4 regions of the Aeromonas sp. 160P genome follow, and region 4 is predicted to be linked to each of the others. Evidence: riboswitches for the same ligand, from Rfam matches in the RefSeq annotation. Region 4 holds a riboswitch; each other region holds the start of a gene.
The links. Region 4 has a riboswitch for cyclic di-GMP ahead of ACY8FN_RS19600 (glycosyl hydrolase family 18 protein). Riboswitches for the same ligand answer to the same signal wherever they lie in the genome.

Region 1: another riboswitch for cyclic di-GMP. It lies ahead of ACY8FN_RS03160 (immunoglobulin-like domain-containing protein); the one in region 4 lies ahead of ACY8FN_RS19600 (glycosyl hydrolase family 18 protein).
Region 2: another riboswitch for cyclic di-GMP. It lies ahead of gbpA (N-acetylglucosamine-binding protein GbpA); the one in region 4 lies ahead of ACY8FN_RS19600 (glycosyl hydrolase family 18 protein).
Region 3: another riboswitch for cyclic di-GMP. It lies ahead of ACY8FN_RS07615 (glycosyl hydrolase family 18 protein); the one in region 4 lies ahead of ACY8FN_RS19600 (glycosyl hydrolase family 18 protein).

Annotation. Positions count from the first base shown of each region.
Region 1 covers NZ_JBUXKV010000001.1:658,577-666,429, forward strand. The annotation lists gene ACY8FN_RS03150 (putative bifunctional diguanylate cyclase/phosphodiesterase) at 1-2,488, opposite strand, end outside; gene prlC (oligopeptidase A) at 2,695-4,737, opposite strand; cyclic di-GMP riboswitch class I at 5,199-5,283, shown strand; gene ACY8FN_RS03160 (immunoglobulin-like domain-containing protein) at 5,331-7,526, shown strand; gene hemB (porphobilinogen synthase) at 7,688-7,853, opposite strand, start outside.
Region 2 covers NZ_JBUXKV010000001.1:185,763-193,615, reverse strand. The annotation lists gene cysT (sulfate ABC transporter permease subunit CysT) at 1-71, shown strand, start outside; gene cysW (sulfate ABC transporter permease subunit CysW) at 68-958, shown strand; gene ACY8FN_RS00910 (sulfate/molybdate ABC transporter ATP-binding protein) at 986-2,053, shown strand; gene cbl (HTH-type transcriptional regulator Cbl) at 2,177-3,124, shown strand; gene gbpA (N-acetylglucosamine-binding protein GbpA) at 3,186-4,610, opposite strand; cyclic di-GMP riboswitch class I at 4,676-4,761, opposite strand; gene ACY8FN_RS00895 (methyl-accepting chemotaxis protein) at 5,026-6,708, opposite strand; gene ACY8FN_RS00890 (IS1595 family transposase) at 7,009-7,853, shown strand, end outside.
Region 3 covers NZ_JBUXKV010000001.1:1,596,636-1,604,488, reverse strand. The annotation lists gene ACY8FN_RS07615 (glycosyl hydrolase family 18 protein) at 1-2,239, opposite strand, end outside; cyclic di-GMP riboswitch class I at 2,355-2,437, opposite strand; gene ACY8FN_RS07610 (OprD family outer membrane porin) at 3,276-4,718, shown strand; gene ACY8FN_RS07605 (SDR family oxidoreductase) at 4,860-5,687, shown strand; gene ACY8FN_RS07600 (DUF1904 family protein) at 5,767-6,099, opposite strand; gene ACY8FN_RS07595 (TraB/GumN family protein) at 6,188-7,075, shown strand; gene ACY8FN_RS07590 (DUF3149 domain-containing protein) at 7,213-7,377, shown strand; gene smrA (DNA endonuclease SmrA) at 7,567-7,853, shown strand, end outside.
Region 4 covers NZ_JBUXKV010000001.1:4,220,244-4,228,096, forward strand. The annotation lists gene ACY8FN_RS19600 (glycosyl hydrolase family 18 protein) at 469-3,063, opposite strand; cyclic di-GMP riboswitch class I at 3,173-3,259, opposite strand; gene ACY8FN_RS19605 (hybrid sensor histidine kinase/response regulator) at 3,494-6,949, opposite strand; gene ACY8FN_RS19610 (DUF2975 domain-containing protein) at 7,165-7,713, shown strand; gene ACY8FN_RS19615 (helix-turn-helix domain-containing protein) at 7,721-7,853, shown strand, end outside.

The DNA of each region.
Region 1 (7,853 bases), 3.6 Mb from region 4:
CATAGGCCAACGGGCGGCTGAGCAGGTAGCCCTGAGTGAAGGCACACCCCTTCTGACAGAGGAAGTTGAGCTGCTCACGGGTTTCCACCCCTTCGATCACCACCTCCATGCCGAGGTTGTGCACTATGTTGATGATGCCGTCCAGCAGCAGTCGATCCTGCTCGTTGAAGGGGATGTGGCGAACAAAGGAGCCATCTATTTTGACCAGATCGACCGGGAAGGTACGCAAGTAGTTGAGCGCCGAGTAACCGGTGCCGAAATCATCGATGGCCAGCAGGCACCCCGCTGCACGCAACGCATCGATCCGCACCCTGTGCTGATCACTACTCTCCATCAGCAAGGATTCGGTAATTTCGATGACGATGTCGGCAGGATCAAGCCCGTAGTGCTGAATCACCTTGAGCCACTCGCTCGCTTCCGGATCTATGGTCTGGAACTCCAGGGTAGAGCGGTTGATCGACATCTGCAGCTGCGGGAAACCGGATTGCTGCAAGCGCGCCAGATCCCGGCACGACTGCCACAGCACCAGTGCCCCCAACCCCTGAATCAAGCCGGCCTCTTCCGCCAGCGGAATGAACTCAGCGGGGGAAACCTGTCCCCAGCGGGGATGATACCAGCGTACCAGCGCCTCCAGCTTGGCAACCCGCCCGCTGCGGTTATCCCAGATCGGCTGGTAGGCCATGGTCAGCTGTTCCAGCTTGATCGCTTCAGCCAAATCCTGCTGCATCTGGTGGCGCTGGCGCACCTCTTCCCGCATGGTCGCGCTGTAGGCACCCAGCAACCTCCCCTGCCGCTTTGCCGCAAACAGTGCCTGTTCGGCGTTGCGTAGCAGCTCGTCGCTCTCGCTGCCATCGACCGGACAAAGGGTCATGCCGATGGTCGCGGTGACATAGAGCTGCTGGTTGGCCAGCATAAAGGGACGGGCGAAGCTGCCGATCACCTGTTTGGCAAACACCTCCGCCTGACGGCGAGTGACGATACCGGGCACCAGAAAGGCAAACTCGTCGCCGCCGATACGGGCCACCATATCTTCGGTACGCACCCGGCTCACCAGTCGATCCGATACCTCCCGCAACAGGGCATCACCGGCCTGGTGATCCATGCTGTTGTTGACCGCCTTGAAGTTATTGAGATCGAGCACCATCAGGGAAAAGCGTTCGCCCCGCTCGCAAAAACGACTCAAACAGCGGCTAAACAACCAGCGGTTGGGCAGGCTGGTGAGGGTGTCATAGTTTGCTTGGGCGGCGATCTTCTGCTCAGCCTGCTTGGTTTGGGAAAGATCGCTGAAAATGGCGATATATTGCTGGATTTTTCCCGCTTCACGCAGGGTACTTATCATCAGCTGCTGCGGATAGAGCTTGCCGTTCTTGCGCTTGTTCCACACCTCGCCGCGCCACACCCCCACCCGCTCCAGCGCATGGTACATGTCGGCATAGAAGGTCTGATCGTGTAGCCCGGACTTGAGGATGCTGGGACGCTGGCCACGGGCCTCGTCACCACTGTAACCGGTGATCTGCTCGAAGGCCGGGTTGACCGAGATGATGCGGCTATCGGCATCACACACCAGAATGGCTTCGGAGAGGTTGTCATAGACCCGGTGGGAAAGTTTAAGCTGTTCGGCATGACGCTTGAGAGGATCGATATTCTCCAGCAGCACCATCAGGTAGTCCGGCTGCTGTTGCTCGTCAGTGATAAGGGTAACCGTGACCCGCCCCCACAGGATCTCCCCCCCTTTGCGCAGGTAGCGCTTCTCCAGCGTAAAACGACTGCACTCACCACGGTGAATTTGCTGGTAGCACTCGAGACTGCGTTGCCAGTCCTCGGGGTGATTGATGTCAGAGATGGATCGCTGCAGCAGCTCGTCGAGGGAATAACCCAACATCCTTTCAATAGCCGGATTGGCCCAGAGGATCCGGCCAGTGAGATCCAGCTTGCCGATCCCCACCGGAGCCTCAAAAAGCATGCTCTGCAACACTTGGGGGGCATCAGGCACTGGCTGCGGCAGCTGTCGCTGCAACAGCAACGCCAGCTCGCGGCCCGCCAGTGGCCCCAGCAGCCTGAGCAAGCCCATCACCCGGCCCATATCGGTTTGGGGCTGGCGATAGAGCAAACTGCAGACACCTATGGTCTCGCCGTCAGCATTCTTGAGGGCAATCCCGACATACGCCCGGGCTTGCCACTGGCGGGCAAGTGGCATCTCGGGGAACAGCTGTAGCAGACGATCGCTGAACCAGGCCTCGCCCTCCTGCCAGGTAATAGCATCAGGGGTGGTCGTCAGTTGCAGCGTCAGGGTATCGGGGTCAAGGGAGGAGGGATAGGCCGCCTGTACCGTCAAGTGGGTGTCATTGAACGCCCCACTGGAGATCAGGACGACATCAGCCATCACAGCAGCGGCGATTTCACTCACAAAAGTATCGAAATATCCCCGCCCGCTCGAATGAGCCAGACTGGAGATGATTTGATAGACGGAATCGAGAGCTCGCCTCATGGCAAGTGGCTTTCTCACCTTGACTGATTAGAACACGACTCTACTGAAGAGCCGCGGGCAGTGCAAATATGCAGTCAGCAAGATATTAAAAAGACTCGAAAAAAGGGACCATAAGGTCCCTTTTTGTCGCACCAGTCACAAATTGACCCTACAAGGTCATAAATATGTACCTGCTTGAAGCTCACCCCGGTTCTGGAGGAGAGATATCACGCAGCGATCCCGCTGTGGCGCAGCAGGGCATCCACCTTGGGCTCGCGGCCACGGAAGGCACGGAACAGCTCCATTGGCTCTTTCGAGCCCCCCTTCTCCAGAATGTGCTTCAGGAAGGATTGGCCGGTGACCGGATTGAAAATCCCCTCCTCCTCGAAGCGGGAGAAGGCGTCAGCAGAGAGCACTTCAGCCCACTTATAGCTGTAGTAACCCGCCGCATAGCCACCGGCAAAAATGTGGGAGAAGCTGTGCTGGAAGCGGTTGAACTCGGGTGGCGTCATCACCGCCACCTGACTGCGCACTTCAGCCAGCAGGTTCGGGATTTGATCCGGGTTGGCCGGGTCAAATGTCTGATGCAACCGGAAGTCAAACAGAGAAAACTCCAGCTGGCGCAGCATCTGCATCGCCGCCTGGAAGTTGCGGGCCGTCAGCATCTTCTCCAGCAGATCAGCAGGCAGCGGTTCGCCGGTCTCATGATGGCCAGAGATAAAGGCCAGCGCCTCGGACTCCCAGCACCAGTTCTCGAGGAACTGGCTCGGCAGCTCCACCGCATCCCAGGCCACGCCGTTGATCCCGGCGACACCGGCCACGTCGATGCGGGTCAGCATATGATGAATACCGTGACCGAACTCGTGGAACAAGGTGACCACTTCGTTGTGGGTAAACAGCGCTGGCTTGCCATCCACCGGGCCGTTGAAGTTGCAGGTCAGGTAGGCCACCGGCTTTTGCAGCGAGCCATCCTGACGGTAACGACGACCCAGGCACACATCCATCCAGGCGCCGCCCTGCTTGTGTTCACGGGCGTAGAGATCGAGGTAGAAGCTACCACGCAGCTCATCCTCGGCATCGAAGATGTCGTAGAAGCGCACGTCCGGGTGCCAGGTATCAATGCCGAGACGCTCGCGCACCTTCATGCCAAACACCCGCTTCACCACTTCGAACAGCCCCTTCACCACCTTGCTGGCGGGGAAGTAGGGGCGCAACTGCTCGTCGGAGATGGAGAATTTGTGCTGCTTGAGCTTCTCGGCGTAATAGGCGAGATCCCAGGCGGCCAGCTCGCTCTGACCATGTTGCTCGGTGGCGAAGGCGCGGATCTCCTCCAGCTCGGCTTTGCCTTGCGGCAGGGATTTGGCCGCCAGATCGGTGAGAAAGCTCACCACCTGTTCGGTCTTGTCCGCCATCTTGGTCGCCAGCGACAGCTCGGCATAGTTGGCAAAGCCAAGCAGCTGGGCCAGTTCGCGGCGCAAGGTGAGCAGCTCGCTCATGATGGCGGAGTTGTCCCACTTACCCCCGTTGGGGCCCTGATCCGAGGCGCGAGTGGTGAAGGCCTGATACATCTCGGCACGCAGTTCGCGGTTGTCCGAGTACATCATCACCGGCAGATAGGAGGGGATATCCAGAGTGAACAGCCACCCCTCTTTGCCCTTGAGTTCGGCCATCTGACGGGCAGCAGCCCGCACGCTGTCGGGCAGACCGGCCAGTTCGGCTTCCTCGGTCACCGGCTTGTGCCAGCCCTGGGTGGCATCCAGCACATTGTTGCTGAAGCGGGAGGCCAGCTCGGAGAGACGGGCCTGAATTTCGCCGTAACGCTGCTGCGCCTCGGCAGGCAGACCGATACCGGAGAGGCGGAAATCGCGCAGGGTATTGAGGATTTCCTTGCGCTGGGCGCCGCTCAGCAGCGGGAAGTCATCGCTTTGGGAGAGGCCAAGATAGGCTTGATAGAGCCCTTCATGCTGGCCGACATAAGTCTGGAACTCAGAGAGCAGCGGCAGGCAGGCATCATGTGCCACTCGTAGCGCTTCGCTGTTAAGGACGGAATTAAGGTGGCTGACCGGTGACCAGATCCGAGCCAGACGGTCATTGACCTCTTCCAGCGGGGCAATCAGGCTATCCCAGGTGTGGGTTTCATTCTGGGCCAGCACATCGCTGATCTTCTGCTTGCAGTCAGCGATCGCCTGCACCACGGCAGCTTGCACCTGCTCTGGCTGGATCTGGCTGAAAGGGGGCAGTGCATCCATTGTCAGCAAAGGGTTATTCATCCCGGTTACCTCTTGTTAGGTCTTGAACAGACCGCTTTATCAGCTCTGTATGGTTTTCTAACATGTGGGCAACCCATGCAATAATCAAGCTGGAATCACACTCCAGCCCCCTTTTTGCCATCCGTCTCACAACCGGGGTGCCGCCAGCCAGCCGGGGGCCACCTCGCGTCAGCTAATGACACAGGCCGCAGCCCTTGTTCCCCATCATTCCCGTGCTACTGATAGGCATGCCACCGGTGGCGAGCATCAGGGTAAATTCCTCACCAACCCTGTGGCCATCAGGCTTTCCCCCCTCTTCGAACATCCTGTTATTTAAACAAAGACCCTCTGGAACACTTTGAATTATTAACTTTTTCCAAAATGTGACATACAGAAGAGCACGTTGATTAATTTATCTTCCCTCTCCTACCATATGCGGCTAATTTGGGGGGCCACTTGATTGTCTGTGCCACACAGAGGTCGGGTGAAAAAGGCAAGGTGGCTCGAAAGACCACCACGCAAAGCCACCGGTCTAAGGGATTTTCCTATGACAGCGGAGCTGCCCCCGAAGCCCATCCCCTGATGGGCCTCCTTTTGCAACGTACGGAGCAACAATGAACAAGTTCAAACTCTCCCTGCTGGGCTGCCTGATCGGCGCCACCAGCCCCATGCTGCACGCCGCCAGCGCAGGCCAGAACATGGTCAACCCGCAATCTGGCGTGGTAGTCGGCTACTGGCACAACTGGTGCGGCGGCGCTGGCTACAAGGGTGGCGTCGCCCCCTGCGTCAAGCTCGATCAGGTCAACCCGCAATACAACGTGGTCGATGTCTCCTTCATGAAGGTCTATGGCAGCAACCCGATCCCGACCTTCAAGCTGGATACCGGCACCGGCATGAATGAAAGCCAGTTCATCGAACAGATCGCTGAACTGAACCGTCAGGGCCGCGCCGTGCTGCTGGCACTGGGCGGTGCCGATGCCCACATCGAGCTGCGCACCGGCCAGGAGCAAGCCTTCGCTGACGAGATCATTCGTCTGGTGGAGACCTACGGTTTTGACGGTCTGGACATCGATCTGGAGCAAACCGCAGTCACCGCTGCCAACAACCAGACCGTGATCCCGGCCGCCCTGCGCATCGTCAAAGATCACTATCGTGCCCAGGGGAAAAACTTCCTCATCACCATGGCGCCCGAGTTCCCCTACCTGACCGCCAACGGCCTCTACACCCCCTATCTGCGGGCGCTGGAAGGTTACTATGACTGGATCAACCCCCAGTTCTACAACCAGGGTGGCGACGGTATCTGGATCGACGGCTTCGGCTGGATTGCCCAGAACAACGATGCCCTGAAAGAAGAGTTCATCTACTACATGGCGGACTCGCTGATCAACGGCACCCGTGGCTACTACAAGATCCCCCACGACAAGCTGGTGTTCGGCATCCCGACCAACATCGACGCCGCCGCCACTGGCTACGTCACCAATCCGCAAGATCTGTTCGATGCCTTCAACAAGCTGAAGAGCCAGGGCCAGCCCCTGCGCGGCGTGATGACCTGGTCCATCAACTGGGACATGGGTCGTAACGCCGCTGGTCAGGCCTACAACGAATCCTTCATCAAGAGCTACGGCCCCTTCATCCACGAGCAGGAGATCACTCCGCCGATCGACAACGGCAAGCCGGTGTTCAGTGGCGTGAGCGATACCCGCATCAAGCAGGGCACCGCCTTTGATCCCATGGCCGGTGTCACCGCCAACGACAAGGAAGATGGCGACCTGACTGGCCAGATCCTGGTGGAAGGTTCGGTAGACAACCAGCGCATCGGTCTCTACCCCCTCACCTACAAGGTGAGCGATCGTGACAACAACGTCACCGAACAGCTGCGTAGCGTCGAAGTCTATAGCATGAAGCCGGTATTCAGCGGCGTCACCGACACCACGCTGGAGCTGGGTACCCCCTTCGATCCGATGACCGGCGTCAGCGCGAATGACGAAGAAGATGGTGACCTGACTGCCCAGATCAAGGTCAGCGGCAGCGTCGACAGCAACAAGGTCGGTCGCTACACCCTCACCTATCAGGTGACCGACAGTGCCGGTCAGCTGGTGACCCAGCAGCGCAACGTGACCGTCAAGGAGCAGGGCGCTATCTGTGAAAACGGTTGGGATGCCAAGAAGGTCTACGTCGGCGGCGACATCGTCAGCCACAACGGCAAGAACTGGCTGGCTGGCTGGTGGACCCAGAACGAAGAGCCGGGTACCACAGGTGACTGGGGTGTCTGGAAAGTTCAGGGTGACAGCGACTGTGACGGTGGCAACAAGCCGCCGGTGATCGACAGCAGCGACTTCACCGTTGGCGCCATGGCCAGCGAGTACACCATAGTCAACGGTCAGGTCAGCATCCGTTTCAACGTGACTACCGCCAACCCGGTACAGATCACTGCGACCCTGGAGCAGAGCGGCCGCAGCCACGGCACCACCAGCAGCAAAGTGAATGGCACCAGCTCGCTGGTACTGCAAGGCAGCAACGTCACTGACGGCAGCTATGAAGTGGTCATCAGCGGTCTGGCTGACGGCCAGAAGCCGGTGGTACAGCGCTTCCCGGTCACCCTGGCTGAAGAGAGCGACAACGGCGGCAACGATGGCGACTACCCGGCCTATGCCCCCAACACCAGCTATCAGGCCGGTGATCGGGTCAGCAACGCCGGCGGCAACTTCGAGTGCAAACCCTGGCCGTACAGCGGCTGGTGTGGTGGCTCTACCAGCCACTATGCACCGGGTACCGGCTCTGCCTGGAGCGATGCCTGGACCAAGCTGTAATCAGCAGGTCATAACCAAGAGGGAGCCGCTGGCTCCCTCCACCACGTCGCATCAACCGCGATTGGCACAGCCCGGAGTTATCTCCGGGCGACATTCATAACGAAAGAGGGGAGCCATTGGCTCCCCTCTTTTCTATCCGTTACACGCTCGGTCACGTCTGCTTAACGGGCATCTTCCTTCAGCCACTGCGCCACGCGCTTGGCGAAATAGGTGAGGATGCCGTCGGCCCCGGCCCGCTTGAAGCAGAGCAGGGACTCCATGATGCACTCCTTCTCTTTCAGCCAGCCGTTCTGGATCGCCGCCATGTGCATGGCGTACTCACCACTA
Region 2 (7,853 bases), 4.0 Mb from region 4:
TCATTTTGTTACTGCTAATCAACAAGTTGCAGGCCTGGAGTTGGTCTCGCATCGGAGGGAGCCGGATATGAGTTCATCTGCCATCGCCATCGAGGTTGCCCCTGTGGAGGCGGCCCCCGGCCGCAAGGCTCCGGTCGTGATCCGCGAGCCCCAGTGGGTCAAGTGGTTGCTGATCACTGTGGGTCTGGGCTGGTTTGCCGCCCTGCTGCTGCTGCCATTGGCCACCGTCTTTATTCAGGCGCTGACGCCGGGGCTCGCCTTTTTCTGGCATGCCATCAGCGAGCCGGATGCCCTGAGTGCGCTCGGGCTGACTGCGCTGGTCACGCTCTGCGCCGTCCCCCTCAACCTGCTGTTCGGGATCGCGGCGGCCTGGGCCATCGCCCGCTTCCGTTTCCCCGGTCGTCAGCTGCTGATCACCATCATTGACCTGCCGTTTTCGGTGTCGCCGGTGATAGCCGGGCTGATGCTGGTGCTGCTGTTTGGCAGCCGAGGCTGGTTTGGCGACTGGCTGAGCGAGCACGACATCAAGATCATCTTCGCGATGCCGGGGATCATTCTGGCCACCACCTTTATCACTGTGCCCTTCGTGGTGCGCGAGCTGCTGCCCCAGATGGAGGCGCGCGGCCCGGAAGAGGAGGAGGCGGCCATCATGCTGGGGGCGAGCGGCCTGCAGATGTTCTGGCGCGTCACCCTGCCCGGCATCCGCTGGAGCCTGATGTATGGCCTGCTGCTCTGTACCGCCCGCGCGGTCGGGGAGTTTGGTGCCGTGTCGGTGGTCTCCGGCCATATTCGCGGTCAGACCAATACCCTGCCGCTGCATATCGAGATCCTCTACAACGAGTACCAGACCGGTGCCGCTTTTGCGGTGGCCAGCCTGCTGGCTCTGTTCGGGATCTTCACCCTGCTGGGGGAAACCCTGTTGGCCCGGTTGCGTGGTCAGCCTAACAAGTCCCACTGATTTGACGATTATTGAGAAGAGGCATCCATGAGCATTCAGGTTCAACAACTTAACAAGCATTTCAATCAGTACGCGGCGCTGGCAGACATCAACCTCGACTTTCACGATGGCGAGCTGGTGGCGCTGCTTGGCCCCTCCGGCTGCGGCAAGACCACCCTGCTGCGGATCATCGCCGGGCTGGAGCAGGCCGACAGTGGCAGCGTCATCATCCGTGGCGAGGATGCCTCGGATCTGCACGTGCGTGAGCGCAACGTCGGCTTCGTATTCCAGCACTACGCCCTGTTTCGCCACATGACGGTGTTCGAGAACGTGGCGTTCGGCCTGCGAGTCAAGCCGCGCAGCGAGCGCCCGGCGGAGGCGGCCATTCGCGCCCGGGTCAAGGAACTGCTGGATCTGGTGCAGCTCAGCCATGTGGCCGATCGCTATCCGACCCAGCTCTCCGGCGGTCAGCGTCAGCGGGTCGCACTGGCCCGCGCGCTGGCGGTGCAGCCCAAGGTGCTGCTGCTGGACGAGCCCTTCGGCGCCCTCGATGCCCAGGTGCGCAAGGAGCTGCGCCGCTGGCTGCGCGAGCTGCACGACGAGCTGCATGTCACCAGCCTGTTCGTCACTCACGATCAGGAAGAAGCGCTGGAGGTGGCGGACCGGGTAGTGCTGATGAATGCCGGGCGGGTCGAGCAGATCGGCACCCCGGCCGAGGTCTACGACCAGCCCGCCAGCTCCTTCGTCCACAGCTTCCTTGGCAGCGTCAACCAGTTCCGCGGTCGGGTGGCGGAGCAGGGATTCGGCATCGGCGAGCAGCTGCTTGGCGGGCCGTCGGCCTCCCATCTGGCCCACGGCAGCGCCGCCATCGCCTATGTCCGTCCCCACGAGCTGGATATTCTGCCTGCTGATGCGCCCGGCGGGATCCGCGCCACCATCACCCGCTTGTTGCCCATGGGGCCGCGCATTCGGGTGGAGCTGCGTGGCGACGGCGAAACCAAAGGGGCTCACTACGAGGCGGAGCTGACCAAGGAGGCAGCCAAACTGTTTGCGCCGGGTCAGGGGGTGAAGCTGGTGGCCAGACAGGCGCAGTTCTATCCCGATTACCAGATTTGATGCTGGGTTGTGGGCGGTGTGGTCGCCCGGTTCAGGCTGTTAGCCGGGCATGATCCCGGCCATATAACAAAAAATGAGGGTGTTGACCAAGCAGCGTCGCCACCCTTCGCAGGAGGCGACAAGGTGAATTTTCAGCAGTTACGTATTATCCGGGAGGCGGCGCGGCGGGATTACAACCTGACCGAAGTGGCCAACGCGCTCTTTACTTCCCAATCCGGGGTGAGCCGCCATATTCGCGAACTGGAAGAGGAGCTTGGGCTAGAGCTCTTTATCCGCTACGGCAAGCGGCTGCTCGGCATGACCGAGCCCGGCAAGGAGCTGCTGGTGATTGCCGAGCGTATCCTGGGTGACGCCAACAATATCCGCAAACTGGCCAGCACCTTTGCCAACCGCGACTCGGGCCGTTTGCTGGTGGCGACCACCCATACCCAGGCCCGCTATGCGCTGCCGCGGGTGGTGAAGGCGTTTCGCGAGCAGTTCCCGCTGGTACAGCTGGAGCTGCGTCAGGGCGGCCCGGAGGAGATAGTGCGGCTGGTGCAGAGCGGCGAGGTGGATATCGGCATCAGCAGCGAGCGGCTCGACAAGAGCGAAGGGGTGGTGGCATTTCCCTACTACCGCTGGCACCACAATATCGTGGTGCCGGAGCAGCATCCGCTCGCTGACGAACGGGAGCTGACTCTGGCGGCGCTGGCCAACTGGCCCATCATCACCTATCAGGCGGGGTTGACCGGGCGGGCACGAGTGGACGAGGCATTTGCCGAGGCGGGCATCGAGCCGCAGATCCTGCTGACCGCGCAGGACTCCGACGTCATCAAGACCTATGTCGAGCTGGAGATGGGAGTCGGCATTCTGGCCGACATGGCGTTTGACGCCCAGCGCGATCAGGGGCTGGTGCAGCTCGATGGCAGCCATCTGTTTGCCCCCCACACCGCCTGGATCGGCCTCAAGCAGGGGCAGTTCCACCACAACTTCGCCTGGCAGTTTATCCAGCTCTGCAACCCCGAGCTGGCGCTGGCGGATATTCAGGCTCGCGCCATGGGCAGCGAGCCCGCCATCGACTTCCAGATTTGAATGGGAAGAGAAGACAAGAAGGGGAGCCAATGGCTCCCCTTCTTGTTGTTCATGTCGAGATTTATTTCAGTTCAATCCAGGCATCTTGCCAGTGGGAGCCGATGCCCGGCTCGTACTGGGTGGCGGTGGTGGTCCACTGCTGGCAGTAACCGCTGTAGGGGAAGGGTTTGCACTGATAGACCTTGCCATTTTTCGGCTGCTGCACCTTGGTACCGGCGGTGTAGGACTTGATGTCGTTCGGGAAGATGAACTGGTAGTCGCCGCCACTGCTCGCCTCCTTGAACATCAGATCCATGGTCTGCTGGATGGTATCGCCGCCCGCTTTCGGGGTGGCCTTGATCACCAGCTGGTGGTGACCTGCCTTCAATCCTTCCAGCGCCATGGTGAAGGTGTGGCTGCTCTCCTTGATGTCGGCACTGCTTTCACCCTTGGCGACGCCGCCGTGGTCGTAGAGGGTGTTGGTGACGGTCAGATCGCCCTGTGCGGTGACGGTGAAGTCGAGGGTTGCCTTGCCGTTGTCCAGCACATAGTCGCTGGCCAGACCGCTGACGCTGATGCTGTCCACCACCGGCGGTTGTTGCTGTTGCAGGTCAATCTCGACCCGCTCCAGCTTGCTGTCACGCTTCAGATAGACCGGGTTCATGCCGTAGATCGGGTTGAACTGGCCATCGGCCCCTTGCTGACCGGCACGGATCAGGCTCTGTTCGGCGTTGATCTTGCTGGCGAGGGCGTGGGCCCAGTTGTTCTTCTGGCCCTGCTCGGCAGTGGCGATGGTCAGCACGGTCTGCAGCTCTGGGCGCTCGCCGTTGGCATCGAATACCCGGGTCATCGCCTTGTCACCCACCACGAGGTCGATGGAGGGGTAGATGGTGCCTGCCTGGCTCCACGCCAGCGGCGGCTGGCTGCCATCTTTGAACTTGGCGTCGATGATGTTGTAGAAGCTGTTGGTGGTGTCGCCCACTTCCCACACCCCGAGGATCAGCTGATAGCCGGTGCGCTCCGGCAGGGTACAGTTGTGGGTCACCTGCTTGGGCGGTTGCACCATGTTGCCTTCAATGACGCAGAAGGGGGTCAGATCGAACGAGGCGCGGCTCAGGGGTTGGTTGGGGTTCCAATCCTGCTTGGTGAGGTAGTAGCGCCAGTTGCGGGTGACGTGGTTGGCGGTGAAGGTCCAGCTGATGGCAAAGGGGCCAGCCTGCACTTCATGCTTGCTCCAGCGGTCGCTGGTCTGGACGTTCAGCTCGCTCCAGCGCGGGCTGCCCGCTGAGGCGATTTGACCATCTTGCGGGCCAGACTGCGGGAAGCCGGAGGGGCCCTCCACGCTTTGTGGCTCCCACTGCACGCCGCCACACTGGCTGTTGCCGCCGGTTTTGCACAGGTAGTTGCGGCTCTCGGGTTGGCTGATGTAGCCATGAGCCAGGGCGCTGCCGCTGGCCAGCAGCGCCAGCACTACGGCGATCTGATTGAGTTGGATTTTTGCTGCCATACATTCCTCTGTTCGATAGATGTGGGCAGTCAGTTGGCCGGGGTGTTCCCCGACGCACACTTGCGTGTGGCAACCCCGCTATCCTGGACAAAACGTCTGTAGACCGGAGGCTTTGCGTCCCGACCTTTCGGTCAGTTTGCCAAATGACTAGATGTTTAGTGATGGGCCAAATATTCAGCCATCAGCATTGCGCACTGCATTGATTAATTATTTGAAGTTAAATGTTTAAACGCACCGTTAAACGGCACGCGAATCATTCTAACTGACTGTTTTTAAATTGTTCTCTTATTTGTGAATGACGTCGAATGCCGTTGAATATGTCGATAAGATGCATGCCAATTGCGTGTTATTGATGTGAAAAAAACTGCCAGCTGAGCTGGCAGGTCGGGTTACAAGGCGACACTGCGTGACGCTGTCAGTGACGGGCGCGCTGCTCGCCAGAGGGGTGATATGTGGGGGCCATCATCGGGGTTGTTGCAGACTCTTTGCCCAGTTTGAACACCGCAAGCCGTTCATCCAGACTGCGGGAGAGGCCTGCCAGCAGCTCACTCTCTTGAGCCAGTTGTGAGGCTGACTGGGACATCTCCAGCGCCGAGTCGTTGATGCCGCTGACGTTGCGGTTCATATCCTCGGCCACCATGCTCTGCTGTTCGGCGGCGGTGGCAATCTGGGTCGCCATATCGCTCACATGCTGGATGCGGTTGACGATTTGGGTGAGATCCTGACCTGCCTGGCGTGACTGATTGACGCTGCTCTCCGCCAGCTTGCGGCTGGCATCCATGGCGCTGGCTGCACTAACCGCTCGCTGTTGCAGCAGGGCAATGGTGCTCTGGATCTCTTCGGTGGACTGGCGGGTGCGGCTGGCCAGCTGGCGCACTTCATCGGCCACCACGGCAAAGCCACGGCCCTGCTCGCCAGCGCGAGCGGCTTCGATGGCGGCGTTGAGGGCCAACAGGTTGGTCTGATCCGAAATGGCGCTGATGACAGCCGTCACTTCGCTGATCTGCATCACCCCCTCCTTGAGTTGATTGACTTGCACGGTTGCCTGTTCCACCTCGGTAGCCAGCGCCTGAATACCGTTGACGCTGGCATGAACGTCACGGTTGCCGAGCCCGGCTTCACCGGTCGCTTCCTGGGTATCGCGGGCGGTATTTTCAGCATGACCCGCCACATCGGTGATGGTGGCACTCATCTCGTTCATGGCGGTGGCGAGCTGGGCCAGTTGATCCCGCTGGCTGGTGACCGCCTGATTGGTCTGCTCGGCAGAGGCAGCGATGCGCAGGGCTGCATCCGCCACGTTGCGGGCCCCCAGACTCGCTTCCAGCAGGGCATGACGGATGGCATCCAGACTCTGGTTGGTGCAGCGGGCGACCATACCCAACTCATCTTTGCCGTGCACCGGGATGCTCACCACCAGATCGCCCTTGGCAACCCGCTGCATGGCGTGGTTGATCTGATTGAGGGGGGAGACAATGGAGTGAGTGATGCGCCAGCCCAGCAGCCCCATCAGCAAGACCGCGATGGCGGTGGCGGTACCCATCTTCATGTATTGGGCCCAGATGGTCTGCTGGATATCCTGCAGCAGCATGCCGGAACCGAGGATCCAGCCCCACGGCTGATAGCCGGAGACCATGGAGAGTTTGTCAGCCGTCTCGCCTGACGGGCCGGTCCAGACATATTGCAGGGTGCCCTGTTTGCCCCCTTTGGCGATATCCACCATCTGGAACCAGAACTGCCCGGCGGTGGCTGCTCCACCTTCCCCCATCTTCTGACCGACCAGCTCGGGGCGGATGGGGTGAACCAGCATGGTGCGGTTCTCGTCGATGACAAACAGGTAGTTGTTGCCATCAAAGCGGGTGTTGGTCAGCAGCTTGCGGGCTTCCTGCTGCGCCTGTTCAGCTGGCAAGGTGCTGGCCAGAAACTGGATCTGGCTCATGGTTTGTCCCAGCACCGCATTGAGCCGCGCCTCTCGCTCGCTCATCAGATTGCGCTGGAGCGCGTTGGCCGAGATAAACAGCAGCGAGATAAAACCGACAAATGCGACCGTGAGCAGCAAAATCAATTTGCGGCTCACAGTGATATCACCGAGCTTGAACATGACGAAACCCTCATTATCCCTATTGATGTGACGTGGCTCGTTACCGCAGTAGCCTAGTTTCATAAATTAACGACTCATTGTTGCAGCCGTTCATCGGCCTTTTTCAAATGAGTGTTTTGACAACAGTATAGCCAGCAGACAGCGATACTCACTTTTTGGTAGCGTGTTCATGCGCGTCCCTGCGTCATTTTTGCCAAAGAGTGTGAATGGTTTGGCATTTCAGCAAAAAATAAGGCTCTGTCCCAATTATGTGTTGAAAGGCTAAGCTTGAAGTAGGCCATCACCTTGAGGTCTACCATCATGGATACCCCAGCCTTTCAACACCTGTTGTCTCTCTTTCCACTGCTTACTCTGCGCCAACGCCGTGTTGCCCGGCAGGAGCTCACTGCGCCCCACGCCATTACCTCACTCAATACCCAACTACCTGCATGCAGTGGTTGCCCACATTGTCAGGCTGATGCCAGTCAGCTGGCACCCTGGGGATGGAGTCGGGGACTACGTCGCTACCGTTGCAAACTGTGTCTGCGCACCAGCACTGTGTTGACAAAGACCCCCTTGGCCAGATTACGTAAAGCCCAATGCTGGGAAGACTACGCGCAAGCCCTCATTGAAGGACTGACTGTCCGCCAGGCAGCTTTGCGTTGCGGGGTCAGCAAAAACACCGCTTTCCTCTGGCGCCACCGCTTCTTGCGTGCGATGGCCGCCCATCAAGCCACACGGGAAGAGGGTATCGTTGAGGTCGATGAAACCTTCTTCCTCGAATCGTTCAAGGGGCAACGGGGACTGCCGCGTCCAGCACGGCATCGCGGTGGTAAAGGGCGAACCCGGGGAACCGGGCTGGATTACATTCCGGTGATGGTGGTACAGGACCGTGCTGGCCATCATGCCGATTTTCAGTTGGAAAAGATGAACGCCGAAACAGTTATCGCGGTCTTGAAGCCCCTTGTCTCGCCGGATGCCGTGCTGTGTAGCGATGGCGCGGGCGTGTATGCCAGTTTCAGTAAAGTGCAGGGAGTGACTCATCAAGTAGTGCGCAATCGTCAGGGTGAGCGAGTGGTCGGAGCATTCCACATTCAACATGTAAACGGCTATCACCATCGATTGAAAGAATGGATGGTGCGCTTTCATGGCGTCGCAACTCATTA
Region 3 (7,853 bases), 2.6 Mb from region 4:
GACCACGGTTGATGATGTAGTCGAGCTTGTGGCCCATTGACTCTTCATCTTCGGTGGAGAGGAACACTTTCTTCTCTTCGTTCCACAGCCAGGGCGCGTGGGCCTTGTCATCGTAGTAACGCACATACTTGCCTTGCATCACGTGAGCAGGGTTGTTGGGATCCAGACCCCAGGCTGTGCCGTAGCTCGGCAGGGTAGTGATGCCGAGGCTGGCCGCGTTCTCCAGGTTCTTGGCATGCCACATGGGCACGGCGCCACCGCCGATCTCTTTGCCGTTCTTGTCGAGATCATGCCAGATGTTGTCGATGCCGACCGCCCCGTTGCCGCACGGAATGGTGCTGCCACCGGTGCCGGGTTGGCAATCGCTCTGGCTCGGCAGGGCCGCCTTGCCACCCAGACCGTGGGTGCCACCACTGACCCCTTGCCAACCGCGGGTGTAATAGGGCACACCGACGTTGATCTTGCCGGCTGCCAGCGCACCACGGAAGTAGTGTGCCGACCAGGCCGCATTGAGGTAACCGATGCCGCCAAACTCTTTCTGGGTATAGACGCCCCAGTTGGCCAACTCTCCATCAGCCTTGTTATCAAACAGCGCCGCGTTGTGGCCGACAAAGTTGTTCCAGGCACCGTGGAAGTCATAGGTCATCAAGTTGACGTAATCGAGGTACTGGGTGACCTGGAAGTTCTCCATCCCGCGCAGCAAATAGGCCGACGCCGGTGAGGCGATGGTCAACATGTACTTGCGGCCATCTTCGTAACCAGCGTTGTCGAGCCGCGCCCGCAAGGTCTTCATCAGCACCTCGTAGTTGGCAAACAGCTTGGCCCGGCACTGGTTGGAGAGCGGGAAGTCGTTAGGATTGCCCGCATCCTTCATGGAGGTGGGGTATTCGTAATCGATATCGACCCCGTCAAAGCCGTACTGACGGATGAAACCGACTGCCGAGTTGGCGAGGGCATTGATGCCGTCGGTATTGACCGAGCAGTCGCCCTTGGTGGTGGCGGTGTAGAAACCGCGGGTATCAGCCCAGCCCCCTACCGAGATCAGGGTCTTCACGTCCGGATACTGCTTCTTGTACTTCGACAGCAGGTTGAAGTGGCCCTTGTAGGCGAATTCAGGATCCATCTCGGCACCCGGCACGCCGTCCCAGGTCATCTTGGTAGCAGCATCGTCCACCTTGATCAGGTGGCTCTGCTCATCCACAGCCGCGAAGGCATAGTTGATGTGAGTGATCTTGTTCCACGGAATGTCGCTCACCAGATAGGCTGGCAGGCCATTCTTGCCGGTGCGCCAGGAGGTGAAATAGCCGATGACCCGACGGGCGTGGTCATCCCCCATGCACTCGTAGCCATCCGGACGGTAGATCTGACGGATATCACAGGAGAGGTTTCCCCCATCTGGCGGCAACGCGGCCTCTTCGACAGTGACGGTTACCGCCGCCGACTCGCCGCTCAGATTGGTCTTGTCGGTGGCCACCAGCTTGAGGGCAGCACTGCCTTTGGCATCCGGCGTCCAATTGACCTGCCAGGGAGCAGTGGTATCTTCACCCATCTTCTTGCCGTCGACATAGAGCTCGACTTTGGCCACATCGTTATTGGCATCGGTGACATTGCCGCTCACCGCCACACTGCGACCCAGCGTCACCTTGGCGCCATTGGCCGGGCTGCTGATGCTCGCCTTGGGCGCCTCTGGTGCCACCACGGCGGCGACCTTGAAGCTGGAATCCGCTTCACTCAACACCTTGCCATCTTTATCCAGCGCCCTGGCTTTCAGAGCATGGGCCCCCACTCCGGCGGCACTCCAGCTGGCATTCCAGGGAGCGGCGCTCGCCGTAGCGACCAGCTTGCCGTCGATGAGGTATTCGACTTTGACCAATGCAGTCACCGGGCCGCTCAAGCTCACCGCCAGCGCCACGCTGGCACCTTCATTGAAACTGGCACCGGCAGCCGGTGAGCTGACAGCTACGCCGAGCGCCGGGGGTGGCACCTCGCCGCCATAGAGCCTCCAGGCATCGGCCCAGACCACACCAACGCCCGGTTCATAGTGATAAGGAGATGCCCCGCACCAGCCTGAATAGGGAAATTCTTTGCACTCGTAGAGCGCGCCGACGTTGCTGACGATATCGCCAGCCTTGTAGGCAGTACCGGATTTGTAGGCGGGATAAGCGGCCTGAGCCCAGGCGGGCGCAGCCGCAAGGGCGACCAGCATGGCAAGCCTGCTGGGTCTGAAGAGCTGTCGCATATTGTTATCTTCCTTGTTTTGTCTTGGCGTTGGTCACCAAGGCAAAGAACAATCGCAACCTGCATGATGGGCGCAGACAACTGGCAATGGACCTGCCACAAAAACCACCCTCACCCAGGGAAACCCCGCTATCTGGATCCATGATCAAGACCGGAGGCATTGCGCCCCGACATCACTACCGGTTTGCCCTTTACCTGGGTTCCGTGAGGAACAGGCCGAGTATAGGAAGCAACCTGCAGAGCCTCAATCTTAATTCTCGAAAGAAAATATGTGAGTTTCCGCCGCCCCCTCCGTTTTCAGTCAGCCGAAATTAATGTTTTTATCATTAATTTCATACTGTTAGCCAAGTCAAAAAAACCAAAATCACCCTCATTTGCATCCCCGTAATGTGCGTTGGCTCACTGGTACGACATGCCAGAAATGTGACAATGCGCGCCCTTGGTCAACGAGCCAAGGCTATGGAATCACTGGCAAAAATAAAAAAGGAACACCTAAATCATGTGTCATGACTCAGGTTTTCACCACCTCAGTCAGCAGGCCCAAACGTCTCGCTTCCCTCCCGTGACAGCTGGCAAACATATGGCGAATAGTTTTTTTGTAACGAAAATTTATCTGTTACAACGAGGTTAATTGCTCTACTCGGACCCTGATTGATAAAAACCAGTGTGAACGCAGGCTACAGCCAAGAGAAAACGCTTTTATTGCCGCGATACTGGGGATGTAACAGATTGCAGGTGCGGTAATGAATATTTGCACTCGGTCATACTTTTGAAACATGACGGGAACTTTTCATTGATATTTCGCACCGCGAACGTACTCTTATGGTTGTCCGATAGCCAAGAATCGGAACATAAAAAAACAACATGTGATGATCAGGATCGCCAACCACAGATGTGCCAAGACATCCGGGTTCGCAGGTAACCAAGACAAGATTTTTTCCCCTTAGGGGTTTTGATTGCAATGCCAATACCGAGCGGTAGGCCCGATGCCAACTGCCGGAAAAAAAGCTAAGTCCATAAAATCAGGAGCAATAAAAATGGAAAAAGTGATCTTCAAGCGCGCCGCTTTGAGTGCCGCTGTGGTAGCCGCTCTGGTCGCCCCCGGCATGGCATTGGCTGCTCAGGACATGATGAGCCCAACCTACGGCAAATCCTATGAGGCCTTTGCCGATGATGCCAAACTGAGCGGTGGCCTGTTCTACTTCCAGCGTGATCGTCAGCGCGTGGAAGGGCCTATGATGGCTGACCCAAACGACCCAGACAAACAAATTCCAAATCCTAAAGCTGGTAAATACAAATCCAACCTAAGCCACGCCACTGCTCAAGTCGCCCTGAATTTTAACTCTGGTTACGCGTGGGATTTCATCGGCTTAGATCTCGGTGGTTTCGGTGCTTACGACCTTTCAATTGATGAAACCAATGGTGTTAACGAAGAAAACGAGTTCAGCTTCATTGGCAGACAATGGGGCGGAAAAATGGATGGCGTTTCGGAAGGCGGGTTTAGCCTTTCTAACGCGGCACTGAAATTTAAATTGGGTGACAGTGTTACAGCTAAAGGTGGTTATACACAATTGTACGTTCCTGGTGTGATTGGTGTTAACTGGTCCTATCAGCCGGGTACCTATCGTGGTGGTCAAGTCGAAGGCAACTTTGGCGGTCTCTACCTCACTTACGCAATTGCCGATGAATACAAAGCACCATGGTTTAAAGAGACTGCTGGATTCTCTAAAAAGTCGATGTATGCAGGCAGTACTGCATTTAACGATGAAAATAGCATCGACTATATCCACGGCTTAGCTGCCCGTTATACCTTCGAAAATGGTACTGCTGTGACCGGTTCCTTCGGTCAGTCCGAAGGCTATATGGACAGTTACCACTTTAAACTTGCTCACAAGTTTGACGTACTGGGCGGCCTCTCCACCAGCTACCAATTCTACGGATCTGATACTGAAAACAATGACTATAACGGTCTGGCATGGCAGCAAGCACTGACTGCAGCTTGGAACTATGCCCAGTACAGTTTCCGTCTGGAGGGGATGTGGACCAAAGCGGAAGGCGATTTGGGTAACTATCTACCTCGTTTGACTACTGGCTATGCAAACTCTCAAGGTGCCAACGAAATTTGGTGGGACTCCCGTTCCGACTGGAACGAAAACAACGAGAAAGCGTTGTTTGCTGGCGTGACTCGTTCTCTGGATGACCTGGTTGGTGCGCCTGGTTGGACTGTCGGTGTATCTGGTGCTTACGGCTGGGATGCCGAAAATGGCAACAGCACTCGTGTTGACGGTAAAGAGTGGGCAGCTAACTTCGATGTCATGTACACCGTACAAGATGGCAAGCTGAAAGGTACTCTGTTCAAACTGCACTTCACCGATTACAACAACAAACAAGACGAATTGGGCAGCTGGTATTACCCGAACATGTTTACTTCCGAACGTGACGTCAAGTTCCACATCATTGCTCCGTTTACCATCATGTAATCAGGCAATACGATGTCAGCAAACCGGGCCACTTGGCCCGGTTTTCTTTTTTACGGTTGGCAGGCTAACATGCGAGCCGGATAAGGGTTTTATCCGCACACCAGCCCGCACACTTCTGCCAGCAGTTACAAGGACGCCATCATGCCCCGTTTTGTTCTGATCACCGGTTGTTCCAGCGGTATTGGCCTCGCCGCCGCGCAGGCGCTGGGCCAGCACGGTTTTACCGTGATCGCCTCGGCGCGCAAGGCGGAAGATGTGGCCCGTTTGCAGCAACAGGGATTGCTGGCGGTACAGCTGGATCTGGCGGATCCCGCCTCCATCGAGCTAGGCGCCAGTGCGGCGCTCCATCTGGCGGGCGGCCATCTCTATGGCCTGTTCAACAACGGCGCCTATGGCCAGCCGGGTGCGCTGGAAGATCTGCCCACCGAGGCGCTCAGGGAGCAGTTCAATACCAATCTGTTTGGCTGGCACCATCTGATCCGGCAGGTACTGCCGCCGATGCTGGAGGCCAAAGAGGGCCGGATAGTGCAGAACAGCTCGGTACTGGGGCTGGTTGCCATGAAGTTCCGCGGCGCCTACAACGCCAGCAAGTTTGCACTGGAAGGATACAGCGACACCCTGCGCCTCGAGCTGGCGGGCAGCGGGGTACATATCAGCCTGATCGAACCGGGCCCCATCGATACCCGTTTTCGCGCCAATGCCCGCAGCGCCTTTTTACGTCACATCGATCCGGCCCAGAGCCGCCACCAGTCAGCCTACCACCAGACCCTGACCCGGCTGGAAAAAGAGGGGGCCACCAGTGGCTTTACCCTCCCCAGCGAGGCGTGTATCCCGCCACTGCTGCACGCACTGACCCACGCCAATCCAAAGGCTCGCTATCCGGTGACCACCCCGACCAGAATTTTTGCACTGCTAAAACGGATCCTGCCCACTCGCTGGCTCGACAAACTGCTGGCCAAATCGGCCTGATCCCGTGATTGGCGATAAGCATCCAGTAGCGTAGATTGAGTTAGCCGCGTAGCGACCTAACCCGACGTTTATCCTCTCTTCAATAGTGCTCGCCATTGCTGTAGTAAGCGCTCTTGACCATGGGGATCACCTGCACCACCACATAGGTCTGCTCCCCCAGCAGCTGTTTCAGATGGCGCGTGATAAGACGTGCGGCGGCATCCTGCATCTCCTGCGGCCGTTCAAACCAGTGCAGCTCGACAAACGGAAAACCCGCCTCTGGCTCACCGTTGCGGATCCAGCAGCTCTCCACCCGCTCCATGGTGACAAATTCCGGCTTGCCACCGGTCAGCTCGCAAAGCTCGGCCAGCAGCGGGCCGCTCAGCTGTCGCAGGGTATCGAGCGTCACGGCGCGAAAACGAAGATGGGGCATGGCAAACCTCTTGGTTATCTGAAATGAGGACTTATCATAGGAGTTATTGTCAGCAAGAGAAGTCACCCGGCGCATATTAAGGATCCCCATGAGATTTCATCGCACCCTCTTTGCCTTCCTGCTCTGCCTGCTGCTACCGCTGCACGCCTTTGCCGATCCCGCGTTTTATCGGGTGAGCAAGGGCAATCAGCAACACTGGCTGCTGGGCTCCATCCATGCGGGCAAGCCTGCCCTTTATCCTCTGCCCGAGCCGGTGGAGCGGGCCTGGCTGCAGAGCCGGGCACTGGTGATGGAGGTGGACATGAACAGCATCACGCCGGATCAGTGGCAACAGACCGGCTCCCTCACCCGACTGGTGGATGGCAAACCCCTCAAGGATCATCTGCCTGCCGAGCTCTATCAACGCACCCTGATGGCGGGCGCCCGCTATGGCATCGACGAGGCTACCCTCGCCACCCTGCGCCCCTGGTTTGCCGCCATTACCCTGACCCAGGCCGCCATGGCCCGCTCCGATTTCAACAGTGAACTCGGGGTAGACCAGCACTTTGCCACCCGGGCCGCCAAAGAGAGCAAGCAGGTGGTAGGCTTTGAAACCCTGCTGGAGCAGTTGGGTTATCTGGCCAGCGTAGGTGACAACCAGACCCTGATGCTCGCCAGCACCCTGGATGAGCTGCCGATGCTGGAGAGCGGATTCGCCGCCGTGATGAAGGCGTGGCAGCAGGGGGATGAGGCAGCCCTGATCAATCTGCTCAAGGAGGAGATGGCCCCACCCGCGCTACAGAGCTGGATGGAGCAGACCCTGCTGGCCGAGCGCAACCACAACTGGCTGAAAAAATGGTCCACCCTGCCCAACGAGAGCTTTATCGTGGTAGGTGCCCTGCACCTTTACGGCGAACAGGGATTGCTGGCACTGCTGGAGCAACAGGGGTGGCACATTACCCCGCTCACCATCCCAAGTCCGGTGCAGGCTCAGTAGTAAGGAGTCCAGTGAGAACGATCACAGATCTGTGCTGGTTATTAAACAACCATCAAGGGAGTTGATCGGAATCATCCCAAACGGGGCAAAGAGGTATTTATCATGCCTGTCATCAACCGGGTGACAGGAGCAATAAAATGGACTTTTGGCTGGACCTGATGTTTGGCAATAGCGTGGGATTGATGTCGATGCTGGTGATTATCGGCACCTTCTTGCTGATCAGCTCTTACGCGGCCTACTTCATCTACAAGGTGATGCACTCGCAGCCGCCTCATTCACAGCAACCCAAAGCGGGGAAATAATCCCCTGACCCCAGGCGGCAGTTCACACTGACCGCCTGTGCTGTTTTACCTTTCACGACATTGATTCCCAGGCCAGACCGCCCCGGTTTTTATGCTGGTGCTCCCTCTTATCCCCTCCTGCTTTCCCCGTTTTCCGTGCCGGTTACGGCCGTTATAATGGCCCCCACTTTTTCTTATGGGGAGCCTGCTGTGTCTCATAACGACGAACTCTCGCTATTTATGAATGAAGTGGCCGACGTGCGGCCCATTCGCAGCGACAACATCCATCCCCAGGCGGCCAAATCCGCCCCGACCGAGGCGCAACTCGCTCGCCGTCAGGCTGCCACCGCGCAGCAACTCGCCCTCGACCACCTCACCATGGAGGCTATCGAGATGCGCGACCCGCACGAAATCGTCGGCTTCAAGCGCGATGGAGTGCAGGAGGGGGTCTACAAGAAGCTGCGGCTCGGCAAATATGAGCTGCAGGCAAGCTTGGA
Region 4 (7,853 bases):
AAGGGATTAAACAAATCCGACCATTGCCTTTTCCCTCGAAAAGAAACGCCACAAGTGTTTAATTTTTAAGGGTTAATTGTTTAAAGCCAGATGATTGAAACATACACTTTGTTCACAACAACAGAGGCCATGGCTTGGCCATGGATCGAGCCATAAAATAAACCGATAAAAAACAATAACTAACAAAAGTGTCATTTACGAAATACCACCCTGAACATGAATTAATAATGGTTTTATCAGCGCGCTTTTGTCACCGGCCCCGCAGCCTCCCCCCACCCAATTGACCATTCAGATACGACAAAATTGTTCGTTTGACTTTACGCCCGGGGTCGCCAGTACCGCCCCTAACCAAAAAGTGGCGTGGTGGCCCACTGAATGTCAGAGCGCGGTGGGGTAAAGAGGCGCTGGCACTGATTGCCAGACAAAAAAAACGGGGCATGACTGGCATGCCCCGTGACCATTCAACTCTTATTTACAGCTGGCGGCCCCCACATCCTGCCAGACGTCGTGTTTGCCGGGCTCGCTGCCCTTGGTCCAGTACTGCGCCTTCCACTGACGGCCGTTATAAGTGGTGATCTCGCCACCGTTGTAGGCCACATTGGCATCCCAACCCAGTTGCACCTTGCTCACCAGCAGCCACTGATCCGTGGTGCGGCTCGGCTCGTTGCCCTGAGTCCAGTACTTGGCCTGCCACACCAGCTGGTTGTGGCTCACCTTGTCACCGCTGTTATAGGTGGTTGCCGCTTTCCAGACTGGCCAATTGACTGCATCCGGATCGGTCGCCGTGCAGCCACCACCGCCGCTGGCCGGTTTGACCGTCAGACGGGTTGCCGCGCTGGCATCCAGCCCGCCGTCGGAGACGGTGAGGCTCAGGTCATAGCCGGTGTCGCTGGTCACGCTCGGGCCGGTCACTATCAGGGTGGCGCTGTTCTGGCCTGTCGCGGTGAGGCCTGCCGGCACGCTCCACTGATAGGTCAGGGGATCACCGTTCGGATCGGAGGCGGTGGCCTTGATGGTCACTTGCTTGCCCGACTCTACAGATGCCGTGGCTGGCACGCTCACCACCGGCGCCAGGTTGGCTTGCGGCGCCTTGTTGGTCACCACCACCTGATCCTTGGCACTCAACTGCTGGTCATCGGTCACCGTCAGCTCGAACACCAGATTGATGTCGGCTGCCACGGCGTTCAATACCACGCGGGCCTTGGCTTGAGTGGCATCGAGCAAGCCAGCCTGCGGCCCGGAGATCTGCTTCCAGCTGTAGCTGAGAGCGCTGTTCTCCGGATCGTGAGAGGCCGAACCATCCAGCGTCACCTCGGCCGGGCCGGTCACCTTGAGGTCACTGCCCGCGTTGGCCAATGGCGGCTTGTTGACCGGCGGCGTGATGCCACTGCCGTGGCCCAATCCTTCATGCATGGCGTTGAGGATGTCGCCGTTGTCGGCATCGATCTCCCAGGAGAAGAGGCCACCGAGCTTGTTGGCCAGCACATACTGCCCCTTGGCCTTGACCGAACGCTCGTTGTCATAGGTGATGAGATCGCCGGTCGCCGCCTTGAACAGATAGGGCCCCTCGGCCACTTCGTCGTAACCCTGCTCCCAGCCAGCCCCCATCCGGTTGTTGACGATGTCGCGGTAATCCACCACCCCATCTTCCCAGGTGCCTTTCACCTTGCCGGTCGCCTTGCCGGTGAAGGGGTTGTTGCCCTGATAACCGCTCACCCCGGTCCAGCCACGGCCATACATAGCGGCCCCGACCACCAGCTTGCCGGGGTCAACCCCCTGCGCCAGCAGCTGATTGACCGCCTTGTCGGTGGTGTACTTGGTATTGGGATCCCAGCTCGCCGCATAGAGGTTGGTCTGGTGACCCAGCTCGGTGTTGCTCCAGCCACCGTTGTAGTCGTAGGTCATCATGAAGATGTGATCCATGTAAGGCTGGGCCGCCTTGTAGTCCACATCCTGGATCTTGTCGCCCCCTGCCCCGATGGCCGAGGTGAGCTCATACTGGCGACCGGTCTCGGCCTCCAGCTCGTCGAGCATGGCCCGCAGCTCCTTCATCAGGGTCACATAGGTGGCACCATCGCTCGGGCTGCCCAGTTTCGGGTTGGCGCCCTGTCCGCCCGGGTACTCCCAGTCGATATCCACACCGTCGAAGAACTTCCAGGTCTGCAGGAACTCCTTCACCGAGCCGACGAACACATCGCGCTTGGTTTTGTCACCGAGGAAGTAGAAGGGGTCGGAGAGAGTCCAGCCACCGACCGAGGGGAGGATCTTGAGGTTCGGATAGGCCTGCTTGAGTGCCATCAGGTTGCCAAAGTTGCCCTTGTAAGGCTCGTCATGGGCGGTAAGGCGGCCTTGCGGCATCTGGATGGCAGCCCAGGGATCGTGCATCGCCACCTTGAAGTCGGCGCGGCCAGCACACGCCTTCTGCAGCGCCTGGAAGCTCCCTTCGATCCCTTTGAGACTGTCGTTGAGGCCATCCCCGCCGCAGATGGGGGTGAAACCATAGAGGATATGGGTCAGGTTCTGGGCCGGGATCTTGTCGACGGTAAACTTGCGGCCATAGACCCCCCACTCCACGTAATAAGTCCCCACCACCTTGCCGGACTTGTTGGCGTAGGGCTTGTTGTTCTCTTGCAGCGCGGCCTTGAGTGGCGCCAAGTGGCTGCCGTCGGTATCGGCGACCACGATCTCCTTGGCATCAGACAGGGTGCAGCCATCGGCGTTGCACAGCGCCACCTGCATCTGGTAACGCCCCCCTTTCTTCACCTTGAATTTGGCGCTCCCCGCCGCGGCCGAGGGGCCGGACCACACCTCCAGGCCATTGAGCAACACTTTGGCACTCTGGCCCAGATCGCCACTCCAGAGGTTCCAGTTCACCTCCACATCGGCGGCATCCTTCCGCTTGACCAGATTGTTGTAGGCAGTGGCCGCCTGATCGACTTCAACGATGGAAAACTTGGTGGGGCCCCAGCCGATGGTCGGCTTGCCGGGCGCCGCAGCATAAGCGGACGAGGCACAACATAGACCGACCGCGAGGGCCAGCATGGTAGGTTTTGGACTTGGCATTTTTTTATATTTCCCTATTTCGTTATGTGGACAACGAAAAAGGACAACGCGTCTGACAGGTAACGCAGACTGCAGTGCGGCCTCTTGGCAAAGGTGCACAACAACAACCTGTGGTGACCCCGCTATCTCAGTACGGCTCATCCCTGGACCGGAAGCTTTGCGTCCCGACCTCACAATCGGTTTGCCCTTTAGCTACTTCATTCGCGATAAAAAAAATCGCATCCCGACTATAGAGTGAGCGGATTTGCCGCGCTACTGTCGACTTTCACAACAAGTGGCGTACCAGAGTGGCAATCGGTCGTTATCACACGAAATAGTGAAGGGATCATCGCCAATCCGGGGCCATGTATGACAAGCCATCATGACGATGGCTGTCGCCATATTTGCACGGTTTTGTGAGCCGGTTCACGGCTTGCTGCCCCGGGCGCTGCTACCGCAGCAACAGGCTGTTCATCAGGGCCCGCAGTTTGAGCGGTTTGACCGGCTTGCTGATGTAGCCGTAACCCTTCTCGCGGATCTGCCCCTGCAACTCGCTCTTGCGATCGGCACTGATGATGATGCCCCCCAGCTCGTCGCCACACACCTGCTGCAGCGCAGCCAGCGCCTCCAGCCCGGTCTTGCCGTCGTCAAGGTGATAGTCGGAGAGCACCAGTCTCGGCACAAACCCTTCTGCCAGCAGCGCCTCGGCTTCGACCAGATCGACGGCGCACTGCACCTCGCAGCCCCAACGCCCGAGCAGGGTGCTCATGGCGGTCAGAATGTCCCGCTCGTTATCGATGCAGAGCACGGTCACCCCCTCCAGCTGGCTATCGCGCACCGCAGGCGCGGCCAACTGATGGGGCACGACCGGGCGGGTGGCAAGCGTGAGGGTCACCGCAAAGACCGAGCCCTTGCCCGGCCAGCTCTGCAGGGTGAGCTGATGACCGAGCACCTGCGAAATGCCACGGGCGATGGCGAGCCCCAGACCCAGCCCCTGCTCCTTGGCGGTGCGGGAGTGATCGAGGCGGGAGAACTCGTCGAAAATTGCCTCCTGCTTGTCCTGCGGGATGCCGGGGCCGTTGTCCCACACCTCGATGCGGATCTTCTCCCCGATCCGGCGACAACCGAGCAGCACCCGGCCAGCCGGGTTATAGCGAAACGCATTGGTGAGGAAGTTCTGCAGCACTCGCCGCAGCAGCCGCACATCGCTGTGCACCGCATGCTTGCTCTCCACCACCGAGAAGTGGATCCCCCCCGCCTGCGCCAGTACGCCAAACTCAGCCTTGAGGTTGTCGAACAGATCGCGCAGGGCGAAGTCGATCTTCTTGGCCTTGAACTTGCCCGCTTCGAGCCGCGAGATATCGAGCAGATCGGTGATGAGATCTTCGGTCGCCCCCAACGCATCGTCGATATGGCGGGCGATGCGGGCCTGCTCGCCAGATGGCGGCAACATCTCCAGCAGGGAGGAGGTAAACAGCTTGGCGGCATTGAGAGGCTGGGTCAGATCGTGGCTGACCGCCGCCAAAAAACGGCTCTTGGAGTGGTTGGCCCGCTCCACCTGCTGGTTCACCAGCAGCAACTGGCGGTTGAGTTCGGAGAGTTCGTGAGTACGCTCGGCCACCCGCGCCTCCAGATGTTCGTTCGCTTCGCGCAGCACCCGTTCGGCATCGCGAAACGGGGTGATGTCGGTAAAGGTCATGACGAAACCACCGGCGGGCATGGGGTTGCCCTGCATCTCGATCACCCGCCCATCGGGGCGCTCCCGCGCCGAGATATGGGCGCTGCCGCGCTTCATAAAGGCGACCCGCCGCGCTACGTGATCCTCGATATCACCGAGGCCACAGAGCCCCTGCTCGGCGTTGTAGCGGATGATCTGCTCGATGGAGCGCCCCGCCTGAATAAGCCCCGGCGGATAGTGAAACAGCTCGATGTAGCGGCGATTCCAGGCCACCAGCCGGAGCTCCCTGTCCACCACCGAGATCCCCTGCCCGATATGCTCGATCGCCCCCTGCAGCAGGCCGCGGTTGAAGCGAAACACGTCAGAGGCCTCATCGACTATGGTAGCGATCTCCTCAAGCTGCATGTTGCGCCCCTGCAGGGCAGAGGCGAGCACCAGCCGCGCCGACGAGGTGCCAAACACCCCCGCCAGCAGCCGCTCGGTGTGAGCGATCAATTCGGCCGAGGCCTGCATTTGCGGCGCAAGGGTGCCGCCCCGCTCACCGGCGAAACGGCCAAAGGCACGCTTGACCCGGCTCGAACCGACAAAGCGGGCCGCCAGCATCTCCAGCTCCTTGACCGAGACCCGCGCCTGATAGAGAGCGGCGGTATCACGGCTCGGCTTGCCGACGAAGTTGGCCGCCTGCAACCGCTCGCTCACCGCCGGGCGCGACAGCAGCGAGCCAACCACGTAGCCGAGCAGGTTGAGCACGAGACTCAGGAAGATGCACCAGGCGCCCAGGCTGAGATCGCGAAAGGCGGGCCAGTCCGGCGGTGCCAGCAGCGCAGCCAACGGTGAACCGGCCAGCAATCCGCTCTCCACCAGCAGGGTCACGAACCAGAGGCTCACCCCGAGGAAAAGACCAAGATAGACCCCTTTGCGATTGCCGTGGCGCCAGTAGAGGCCAAGCAGCAAGGCCGGCGCAAACTGGGCCACCGCGCCAAAGGAGAGATAGCCGATGCGGGAGAGACTGGTGAGATCGCCGAGCCAGAGGTAGAGCCCCCAGGCCGCCAGCAAGATCAGCAGGATGGCGCCACGGCGCACCTGCAGCAGCAGCCGCACCAGCCGCTCGTCACGCCCTTGGCGCCAGAAGCGACGCAGCAGCACCGGCAGCACCAGATCGTTGCTCACCATGATCGCCAGCGCGATGGTGCAGACGATCACCATGCCGGTGGCCGCCGAGGTGCCGCCGAGAAAGGCCAGCATCGCCATGCCATCAAAACCGAGGGCCATCGGCAAGCTGATCACATAGGTGTCGGAAGCCACCTCAGCCCCCAGCCACAGCTTGCCCGCCAGCGCCAGCGGCCAGATAAAGAGTCCCATCACGAACAGGTAGAGCGGGAAGATCCAGCGCGCCCAGTGGAGATCCTGGCCCTGATTGTTCTCCACCACAGTCACATGAAACTGGCGCGGCAGGCAGATAACGGCACACATCGCCAGCACCGTATAGATGGCAAGCTCCAGCAGATTGCCGGGGCTCACCGCCATCACCTGTGCAAAGAAGTCGCGGGTCACCTGCTCGTGGGCAACGCCGGGTTTGCTCAAGATCAGCCAGAGGGCAAAGCCCCCCACCGCGATAAAGGCCAGCAGCTTCACCACCGACTCGAAGGCGATGGCTACCACCATCCCCCTGTGGTGCTCGGTGGCATCGAGATGGCGGGTACCAAACAGGATGCTGAACAGCGCCAGCAGCAGGGTGACCCCGAGCGCCAGCTCGCTGGTATTGCTGGTCGGGCTGATGCCGCCGCTGTTGACCATCAGCAGATCTAGCCCGGTGACGATGGCTTTGAGCTGCAACACCAGATAGGGGAGGATCCCCATGATGGCGATGAGGGAGATCACCATGGCGAGCCGTTGGGATTTGCCGTAACGGGCGGCGATAAAGTCGGCGATGGAGGTGATGTGCTCGCGCTTGGCCACCAGAATGAGGCGGGCCAGCAGCCGCCAACCAAACAGAAAGACCAGCATGGGGCCAAGGTAGATGGGCACCGGCGACCAGGGGGATTCACTCGCCTGCCCCACGGTGCCGAAGAAGGTCCAGGAGGTGCAGTAGACCGCCAGCGACAGACTGTAGAGCAGCGGTTGCCCCTTGAGACGGTGCCGTTTGTGCTTGTCTGCCACGAAGGCGATCAGAAACAGCAGCCCCAGATAGGTGAGCGACAATCCGATCAGCAGCCATCCCTGGTGCATCGATAACTCCTTGTCCATGTTGAGTTTTTGTATACAACCTCGCCAGTCTAGAGAGGCGGCAGCCAAAAGTCATCCCCTTCGGACAGATCGAAATTATCGTTTTTCAATAAGTTTTGCCTTGACTGTATATCGTAAAACAATAAACATCGCCGATGTGAATATTGATAAACGATAAACTTTACCTTTCAGATAAAAACATCACGGCGAGGAATGAGATGATATCCAACAAACTCGAACGCTCGAGCATGCTGATCGAATGGCTGCTGCTGTTGGCACTGCTGGCTACCCCTTTGATCACGTTGCTGGAGGTGTGGACCCCCTTCGGTGGCGCCGATTTGCTGCAGGATAAGCTCAATACCATCTTGAACCGTCCCGGCATCAATCCTGCAGACTATCCGCTTCACTTCCCCACCCGGCTGCTCGGCACCCTGGTGCAGTTGCTGCCGGATCTGGTCTTCATGCTGATGCTGTGGCAACTGCGTCAGCTGTTTCGCAGCTACCGCGCCGGTCTGCTGTTCACCTTCGAGCAGATCCGTCGCTACCGGCAGATCGGGCTGCTGCTCTGTGCAAGCTTCGTGGTCGAGTTGATCCACCTCCCCCTGCTGGATACGGTGCTCACCATGAGAGGCCCAGAAGTACTCGGTACCATCTCTCTGAGTACCTCCGATTTTCGGGTACTGCTGGCGGGACTTATCGTACTGGCGCTGGCACTGGTGATGCGCGAGGCCAAACTGCTGGCCGACGAACAGCAACTGACGGTGTGAGGATCCTATGCCCATTATCATCCGGCTCGATGCCCTGCTGACCGAACGCAAGATGACCGCCCGCGAACTGGCCCAGCGCATCGACATCACCGAGGCCAACCTCTCGATCCTCAAAAATGGCCACGCCAAGGCGGTGCGCT